Regions from separate parts of the Enterobacter sp. 4974935 genome, predicted to be linked through region 2. Evidence: predicted binding sites of a transcription regulator. Region 2 holds the regulator's gene; each other region holds the start of a gene.
What was found. Region 2 encodes LexA, which represses DNA repair genes until DNA is damaged. Its sites were predicted from a motif close to TNCTGTATGTACATACAGNA; they were not measured.

Region 1 (2,202 bases), 110 kb from region 2:
ACGCTGATTTACGACCTGCTCAGCAGGCGCCGCCTGCGCTGGGGATACCTGCTGAGCGCGGCGCTGGCAGTCATTGGCGCGGCGATAATTCGCTATGACAAGGTGAGCGATCACTTCTGGACCGGGCTGATGTTCGTCCAGCTCGCCAATATCAGCTTCGCCATCGGGATGGTGGGCTACAAACGCCTCATGGAGACCCGCCCGATGCCGCAGCATAACGCGTTTGCGTGGTTCTATATGGGCGCAGCGATTGTCGCGATTGCGGCATGGTTTATGCTCGGCAACCCGCAAAAGCTGCCGACCACCCCCGTGCAGTGGAGCGTTCTGGTCTGGCTGGGCGTGGTGGCGTCGGGGCTGGGCTACTTTATGTGGAACTACGGCGCGACGCAGGTAGACGCCGGAACGCTGGGGATCATGAACAACGTGCACGTGCCGGCGGGGCTACTGGTGAACCTCGCCATCTGGCAGGAACAGCCGCACTGGCCGAGTTTCCTTATTGGGGGAACGGTGATCCTGGCTTCGCTGTGGGTACATCGCCGCTGGGTCGCTCCGCGCTCCGCACAAACGGAAGATGGTCGCACGCGTGGTTCCGCGCTGAGCGAATAAACGCTTCCGTAATCGGCTGACGCTGCTCGCCGTCGCGCACGGCGGCGTACAGCCGGCTCCACAGTCCTTCACCCAGGGTTTTGGTAACCACCAGACCCTGGCGTTCAACCGTCTCGACCACCCAGTGCGGCAGCGCCGCAATTCCCATTCTGGCCGCCACCATCTGAATTAACAGCAGCGTGTTATCCACGCTCTTCAGCTGTGGGCTGATGCCTGCGGGTTGCAGGAAATGGCGCCAGATATCCAGACGACTGCGCTGTACCGGGTAAATCAGCAGCGTCTCCGTTGCCAGATCTTCCGGCGTGATGCGCGTTTTGGCGGCCAGCGGATGGTCCGGGGCCAGCACCAGACGTACCTCAAAATCAAACATTGGAGAATAGTGCAGACCGCTGCGCGGCAGAATATCTGAGGTCATCACCAGATCCAGCTCACCCTGCTGAAGCGACGGCTGCGGATCAAACGTGACGCCGGACTTGAAGTCCATTTCCACCTGCGGCCACTTCTGGCGGAAATTCTCAAGCGCGGGGGTCAGCCACTGAATACAGCTGTGACACTCAATGGCGATGCGCAGGGTGGTCTGCTGCGGCTCGTTGCAGGACTGCAACGCGCTGGCAATCTGCGGCAGCACCTGGTTCGCCAGCTGAAGCAAAATTTCGCCCTGCGGCGTAAAGCGCAAAGGCTGGCTCTTACGCACAAAAAGACGAAAGCCGAGGCGTTGTTCCAGATCGCTGAACTGGTGAGAAAGGGCAGACTGAGTCTGGTGCAGCGTGGCCGCTGCCGCCGCAAGAGAACCGCAGTTCCGCAACGCTTGTAGCGTTTTCAGGTGTTTTATCTCGATCATGAAAGTCCTTCACTTCGCCATGAACATTTTGCGCTTGAGGAATATACAGTACCTGCCAATTATAGATGTGTAAACATCTGGACGTCTAAATAACGAATTTCACAAGGGGCATACCATGACAATCCGCACTCACACTCTCGGTTTCCCTCGCGTTGGCCTGCGTCGCGAGCTAAAAAAAGCGCAAGAAAGCTACTGGGCAGGTAACGCCACCCGTGAAGAACTGCTGGCGGTGGGACGTGAGCTGCGCGCGCGTCACTGGGAACAGCAAAAACAGGCGGGCATTGACCTGCTGCCGGTGGGCGATTTCGCCTGGTACGACCATGTTCTGACCACCAGCCTGCTGCTTGGCAACGTGCCGGCTCGTCATCAGAACAACGATGGATCGGTGGATATCGATACCCTGTTCCGCATCGGCCGTGGCCGCGCGCCAACGGGTGAGCCAGCGGCGGCGGCGGAAATGACCAAGTGGTTCAACACCAACTATCACTATATGGTGCCGGAGTTCGTTAAAGGCCAGCAGTTCAAACTGACCTGGACCCAGCTTCTGGATGAAGTGGACGAAGCGCTGGCGCTGGGTCACCAGGTGAAACCCGTGCTGCTGGGGCCGATAACCTACCTGTGGCTGGGCAAAGTGAAAGGCGAACAGTTCGACCGCCTCAGCCTGCTGAACGACATTCTGCCGGTTTATAAGCAGGGGCTGATTGAGCTGGGCAAACGCGGCATTCAGTGGGTGCAAATCGATGAACCGGCGCTGG
Region 2 (2,202 bases):
CCAGATCGGGGTTGCTGCGGTGCAGATCGAGGTAATCATGGAACAGCTTAATGGACTCTTCTTTCGGCGTGTAATAGGTGAACACGCGCGGTCCGCCATGGATGAACACGTAGCGCGGCAGCAGCGTACCGTCGACTTCCAGCGGTTCAAGCGGGTCAGGTAAATCGTGCGCCAGACATTGAGCGCGAAGCGTTAGCAGGTCTGCCTTCGAGTTATAAGGCAAAACGTACATAATAGGGCGCGACGTATCGAGCCCTAATTCCAGCGCAGGTTCTGCTGGGATAGACTTACTTTTTACCAGTACGCTTAATGGTAAATTAAGTAATTTGTAGTAAATTCGTGGCCAGCCGGACATAAACGATGTAAAGCCTCTGGTTAATAATGCAATTGCGGCGCAAGGATAACAGAAAGCGCGCAAAATTTCTGTTGTTACCCGTCATACTTCAGGTCGCAGCAAAACGCGCTGCGGCTTTAGTTACTGACGCTATTTATCATAAAAGGTTCTTTTAATGGCCAATAATACCACTGGGTTAACTCGAATCATTAAAGCTGCCGGTTATTCATGGAAAGGTTTCCGCGCCGCATGGGTTAATGAAGCCGCTTTCCGCCAGGAAGCGGTTGCCGAAATCGTTGCCGTTGTCATCGCCTGCTTCCTTGATGTTGATGCTATCACCCGCGTACTGCTCATCGGATCTGTCCTTCTGGTGATGATAGTGGAAATTCTGAATAGCGCTATTGAGGCCGTTGTTGACCGAATCGGGTCGGAATTCCATGAACTGTCTGGCCGGGCGAAAGACATGGGTTCCGCTGCCGTACTGCTGTCGATTATCACGGCGGCGATCACTTGGGTCACGCTACTTTGGTCGCATTTCCGATGAGCCTCGAGGAATAATTAAGTCCCTGGTTTTTTGTGCAGTTTTTGGTTCCAAAATCGCCTTTGACTGTATATACTCACAGCATAACTGTATATACACCCAGGGGGCGGTATGAAAGCGTTAACGACCAGGCAGCAAGAGGTGTTTGATCTCATTCGGGATCATATCGGCCAGACGGGTATGCCACCCACGCGTGCAGAAATTGCGCAGCGTCTGGGCTTCCGTTCTCCTAATGCTGCCGAAGAGCACCTTAAGGCGCTTGCGCGTAAGGGCGTGATTGAGATTGTTTCCGGCGCCTCACGCGGCATCCGTCTGCTGGTGGAAGAAGAGAGCGGTATTCCGCTGGTGGGTCGCGTAGCCGCAGGTGAACCTCTGCTGGCGCAGCAGCACATCGAAGGGCACTATCAGGTTGACCCAGGCATGTTCAAGCCGAGCGCCGATTTCCTGCTGCGCGTTAGCGGAATGTCCATGAAAGATATCGGTATTCTGGATGGCGATCTGCTGGCGGTACACAAAACCCAGGACGTGCGTAACGGGCAAGTCGTGGTGGCGCGCATTGATGATGAAGTGACGGTTAAGCGCCTGAAAAAACAAGGCAATACCGTGCAGCTTCTGCCTGAAAACAATGAATTCTCCCCGATTGTGGTGGATCTCCGCGAGCAGAGCTTCTCTATTGAAGGGCTGGCGGTCGGCGTTATCCGCAACGGTGAATGGCTGTAATCTCTTCCTGACAGGCTGTAGTTCCTCTACAGCCTGGCCTGTTTTCTGATTCCGGTAATTTCCATGGCATTGCTAACTTCTGCCGATAAGGCGTTGTGGCGTCTTGCGCTACCGATGATTTTTTCCAATATTACCGTTCCTCTGCTGGGGCTGGTGGATACGGCAGTTATCGGGCATCTCGATTCGCCGATTTATCTCGGCGGCGTCGCGATCGGCGCAACGGCGACCAGCTTCCTCTTTATGCTGCTACTTTTTCTGCGCATGAGTACGACAGGCCTGACGGCCCAGGCGTATGGTGCAAAAGATCCCCTGCGTCTGGCGCGTGCGCTGGTTCAGCCGCTCATTCTGGCGTTCGGTGCTGGCGCGTTAATCGTTCTGTTGCGTACGCCACTGATTGATCTTGCGCTCCATATTGTAGGCGGCAGCGATGCCGTACTGGAACAAGCCCGGCGGTTCCTCGAAATTCGCTGGCTCAGCGCGCCCGCTTCACTGGCAAACCTGGTCCTTCTGGGCTGGCTGCTGGGCGTGCAGTACGCCCGCGCGCCAGTGATCCTGCTGGTGGTGGGCAACCTGCTTAACATTGTGCTCGATCTCTGGCTGGTGATGG
Region 3 (2,202 bases), 2.6 Mb from region 2:
GCGCGTTGAGCATCAGAAGATGGCTGGGGCGTGAGGCCCAGTGGGCATTGATTTGCAGTTCAAGCATACAGACCAGATTACGGCTGACCGTTTGAATGGCTTCAAAAATGGCTTTCTGGATATGCGTCTCTTTGCTTGCCGGGGTAATTAACCCGCGCATTTTGACCACATCATTAAGGATTTTTTGCAGGTGCTTTTCCAGCCGCGGACGCTCAATCAGATTCGGCGAAAACCCGGCCTGGTAAACCCGGTTAAATGCCGTGACGTAGTTTGCCATCTGAATGCGCCAGTGCAGGAAGGCGCGCTGCGGCCAGATGCCGGTAAACAGCATGGCGAGCAACGAGCCGAGGATCACGTCCCCGCTTCGCCACAATGCGGTGGTCATATCGCCCGCCGGTGCGCCGACCACTACCGCGAGCGTAATGCCAATCAGCAGCGCCTGATACGGTTTCTTGCCGAGGGCCAGCCATCCGCAAAGAAACATCGCCACCGCGCACCACAGCAACATGAACGGAAATGAAATTAGCTCCAGCTTCAGGGCGATAAGCCCAAGCGCCGAGCCTAAAACGGTACCGCCTATGCGTTCGAAAGCGCGAGGGACCACGTTCCCCCAGAATGAGATCGGCCCCATCACCACCACCAGCGTGATCAGCGGCCACGTTCCTTCCGGGATATCCAGCAAACGAACCAGTACGAAGGTCAGCACAAACGCCAGCGCAATGCGGCAACCGTGCACCACGCGATAATGTTTGTATAACCGAATTTCAAAAGGGGTTAATGACTTGTCGGGGCGCACACCCGTCTCCAGCTCTACGGCAAACCACAATTGTACTGTGTTTTCAGCCGGGTGGATCGCGCCCGGCTGAAAAACCCTGCGTTTCGCAGGATTATCCCACTTTGTGCTCTACCGGTACAAACATCTCAATATCCCAGTAGCCGTCAGCATTGCCATCGTTCAGATAGCGTTCGAAGCAGGGTTTTGGCGCAATCTGGAATTTGCTGTCTTCCAGCAGGGAGTTGAAGAACTGATACCACGGGGTGGCGAAATCATGATTTTCGACGCGCGCGGCGGCAATAGCATACTCTCCGGCAGCAATTTCGGTCAGCATTACCCCTTCGCTGTTATCAGGGATAGTGAAATCGTCCGCTACCGTTACGGCGGTAACGCAGCGAAGCTTTTCTGCCGGCACGTCATCCGGATTGTCATAATAAACGGCCACCCACTCCTGCGGCTGAATATGACGTCCATCTACCCACATAACCAGCTGTTCAAATCCCTGCTTGACCGTCTTTTCCCACGGCCCCACGAGATGAAAGCCAGCGATCGTACGTTTCTGTTGCTGCCTGATGCTGTAGTCCATGCTGCCTCCGTTTATTACTGTATATATATACACTATAAAGCAGAATCGAGATTATCGGCAAACCAGGAGTGTTTATTATGTGAGCAGACTCGCAACACTGCCAGTCTGCCCGAAAAGGTTAGAGTTTATGATGCAGATAATCGCCGAGGCGGGAGAAAAGGCCGCCCTTTTCAACGCGCTCCAGCGTAACCAATGGCCAGTGCGCTACCACCTTGTCACGATCGTACAGCTGGATCTCCCCTACCCGCTGATGCGCGGCGATCGGCGCTTCCAGCTCTTTTTTATCCATTACATATTTCGCCTTGATGTTCGGCACTTCCGTTTTGGGTAATGCCAGCCAGAAATCCTGATCCGTGCCCAGCGCGATCTGCTCTTTATCGCCATACCAGATGCGTTCGGTTCCCACTTTTTTGCCGTTATGCAGGATCTGCACCGTATCGAAATTTTGCTGTCCCCAGTGGAGCAGCTTGCGCGCCTGATCTTCACGTCCTTTCGGGCTGTCTGCCCCCATCACCACCGCAATCAGTCGACGCTGACCATCCACTGCGGAGGCGATCAGGTTAAAGCCCGCGCCCGAGGTGTGTCCCGTTTTCAGACCATCCACGTTCATGGTCTTATCCCACAGCAGGCCGTTGCGGTTCTGCTGAGTGATGCCGTTCCAGGTCAGACTCTTTTCGCTGTACATGTGGTAGAACTCAGGCTCGCCGTGGATGATGGCCCGGGAAAGCACGGCGAGATCGTAAGCGGAGCTGTGCTGACCCGGTGCATCCAGCCCGTGTACGGTTTCGAAGTGGGTATCGCGCAGGTTCAGCTTTTCAACGTAGTCATTCATCATCCTGAC
Region 4 (2,202 bases), 1.3 Mb from region 2:
TCCGCTGGTCCTTCAGCAAATTGGCCTGCTTATCGCTTTGCTGCCGGAAATTTGTCGGCTGCGACAGCAGATCGCTACCTGGCGGAATGATGGCCCTGCGACTCAGGCAGCGCATTAAACCACTCCGTAAGCTCCCGGCGAATATCCGCCGGGAGTGCCGCTTCATGTAACCCTTCAATCGCGCCTTCAAGCGCGAACAATACCCGGATACTCAGCGCTTTATTCTTAGAGCGCATTTTCAGCCAGCTCGTCTTCGCCCCCAACTGTCGTAGCGTCTCTTCATTAGTAATGCCCGCCTCCATAAGCAGGACCTCAATCTGAAAGGTCAGGTTCGGCAGATCTTTAAGCCGGTTACGCTGATGGCGCTGGTAGCGCTCTTTCCTGGCGGCATCGAGCGCAAACGAGGAGAGCTGAAGCAGTTTTTCCCTGTTTTGCCACAGACCTTCATCCACACGGTAGTAATTAAGCAGCACAGGACGTCCTCGTTTCATCAGGGTCAGAAAAGAGGAGGCGTTTTTTACACAGTATTTTGCACTTTGCTCACAGGCGCGAAGGTAAAGCTCACCGTCAGACACCATCGCGAACACCGCTTCATCCACGGCAAGGGTATAACCGCCAAACAGGGCGCGATGATGAATTTCGCCCAGCGGAGAGAGGTATTCTTGAGATTGATAAATCCGATCATAAGATATCTTTTTCATGATAATTCCATTAAAAATCATACAGTAACCACGATATTTCTTACTAACGGATCCGTTAGCAGGAAAATAGGCAACTTATTGCCGTTGGGCAAGATGATTTTTTCAGGTTCACCAGGAATGGATGAAATTTGCGAGTCGCTTTCCGAAAATGAGGTTGATCTTTATGCATACAGGGGTTACTGTATATCCATACAGTAACTACAGGGCTGGAATGAATATGTACACTTCAGGCTATGCAAATCACTTAACACCTTCTACTTCTGCCGCAGGCAATGCTGCGCAGAATTCTATCGGGCGTGAATCGACAGGGCTTATCAGTGAAGTGGTTTACCGTGAAGACCAGCCGCTGTTGACACAACTCTTACTCCTGCCGCTTTTGCAGCAGCTCGGGCAACAGTCTCGCTGGCAGCTCTGGCTGACGCCACAGCAAAAATTAAGTCGCGAATGGGTTCAGTCGGCTGGGCTGCCGTTAGCGAAGGTGATGCAGATTAATCAACTCTCCCCTTGCGATACGGTCGAGTCGATGGTCCGGGCATTACGTACCGGGAACTATAGCGTCGTGATTGGGTGGTTGCCTGAGGATCTGTCGCAAGAGGAACATTTGCGTCTGACTGAAGCGGCTGAAGAAGGTAACGCGATGGGTTTCATCATGCGGCCAGTTCGTGGAGATTCCTATCGCAGAGGACAACATCCCGGGCTAAAAATTCACTCAAATGTGTACCATTGAGTCATTTTAAGAGTTTTCCTGGAATTTTTTTCGACCGCAGTATGCAAAAAAAGTTCAACGCGCCAAAACTGCGGCAAGGCTTGTCTGACGCGGTTCTCGTTAATTTTACTGCACAAAATTCGTTCAAAAATTGTTAAATATTAGGTATACGGAACTTTTTTTTTCATATGCCTGACGGACTTCACACTTGTAAGTTTTCAGCTACGTTGTAGACTTTACATCGCCAGGGGTGCTCGGCCTAAGCCGAAGATATCGGTAGGTTTATATTTGACCACGCCCCCCGGTGAAGGATTTAACCGTGATTCCTCCGATGGAGATATTCATGGCAAATTTTGGATGATAACGAGGCGCAAAAAATGAAAAAGACAGCTATCGCGATTGCAGTGGCACTGGCTGGCTTCGCTACCGTAGCGCAGGCCGCTCCGAAAGATAATACCTGGTATGCAGGTGGTAAACTGGGCTGGTCTCAGTTCCATGACACCGGTTGGTACAACAGCAGCCTGAACAACGATGGCCCTACTCACGAGAGCCAGCTGGGTGCAGGTGCGTTCGGTGGCTATCAGGTTAACCCGTATGTTGGCTTTGAAATGGGTTACGACTGGTTAGGTCGTATGCCTTACAAAGGCGACAACGTAAATGGCGCTTTCAAAGCTCAAGGCGTACAGCTGACCGCTAAACTGGGTTACCCAGTAACTGACGATCTGGACGTGTACACCCGTCTGGGCGGCATGGTATGGCGTGCAGACTCCAGCAACAGCATCGCTGGTGACGACC

Region 1: metR (HTH-type transcriptional regulator MetR) is a predicted target of LexA. The motif match lies at 1,479-1,498, and genes of this name have one in related genera.
Region 3: sbmC (DNA gyrase inhibitor SbmC) is a predicted target of LexA. The motif match lies at 1,377-1,396, and genes of this name have one in related genera.
Region 4: sulA (SOS-induced cell division inhibitor SulA) is a predicted target of LexA. The motif match lies at 879-898, and genes of this name have one in related genera.

The regions. Positions count from the first base shown of each region.
Region 1 covers NZ_JBZWGT010000003.1:4,155,548-4,157,749, reverse strand. The annotation lists gene AC4OVS_RS21100 (carboxylate/amino acid/amine transporter) at 1-606, shown strand, start outside; gene metR (HTH-type transcriptional regulator MetR) at 494-1,447, opposite strand; gene metE (5-methyltetrahydropteroyltriglutamate--homocysteine S-methyltransferase) at 1,563-2,202, shown strand, end outside.
Region 2 covers NZ_JBZWGT010000003.1:4,043,417-4,045,618, reverse strand. The annotation lists gene plsB (glycerol-3-phosphate 1-O-acyltransferase PlsB) at 1-355, opposite strand, end outside; gene AC4OVS_RS20595 (diacylglycerol kinase) at 510-878, shown strand; gene lexA (transcriptional repressor LexA) at 987-1,595, shown strand; gene dinF (MATE family efflux transporter DinF) at 1,659-2,202, shown strand, end outside.
Region 3 covers NZ_JBZWGT010000003.1:1,448,869-1,451,070, reverse strand. The annotation lists gene AC4OVS_RS08050 (FUSC family protein) at 1-796, opposite strand, end outside; gene sbmC (DNA gyrase inhibitor SbmC) at 888-1,361, opposite strand; gene dacD (serine-type D-Ala-D-Ala carboxypeptidase DacD) at 1,480-2,202, opposite strand, start outside.
Region 4 covers NZ_JBZWGT010000003.1:2,745,086-2,747,287, forward strand. The annotation lists gene yccS (YccS family putative transporter) at 1-118, shown strand, start outside; gene AC4OVS_RS14545 (TfoX/Sxy family DNA transformation protein) at 75-701, opposite strand; gene sulA (SOS-induced cell division inhibitor SulA) at 919-1,428, shown strand; gene ompA (porin OmpA) at 1,785-2,202, shown strand, end outside.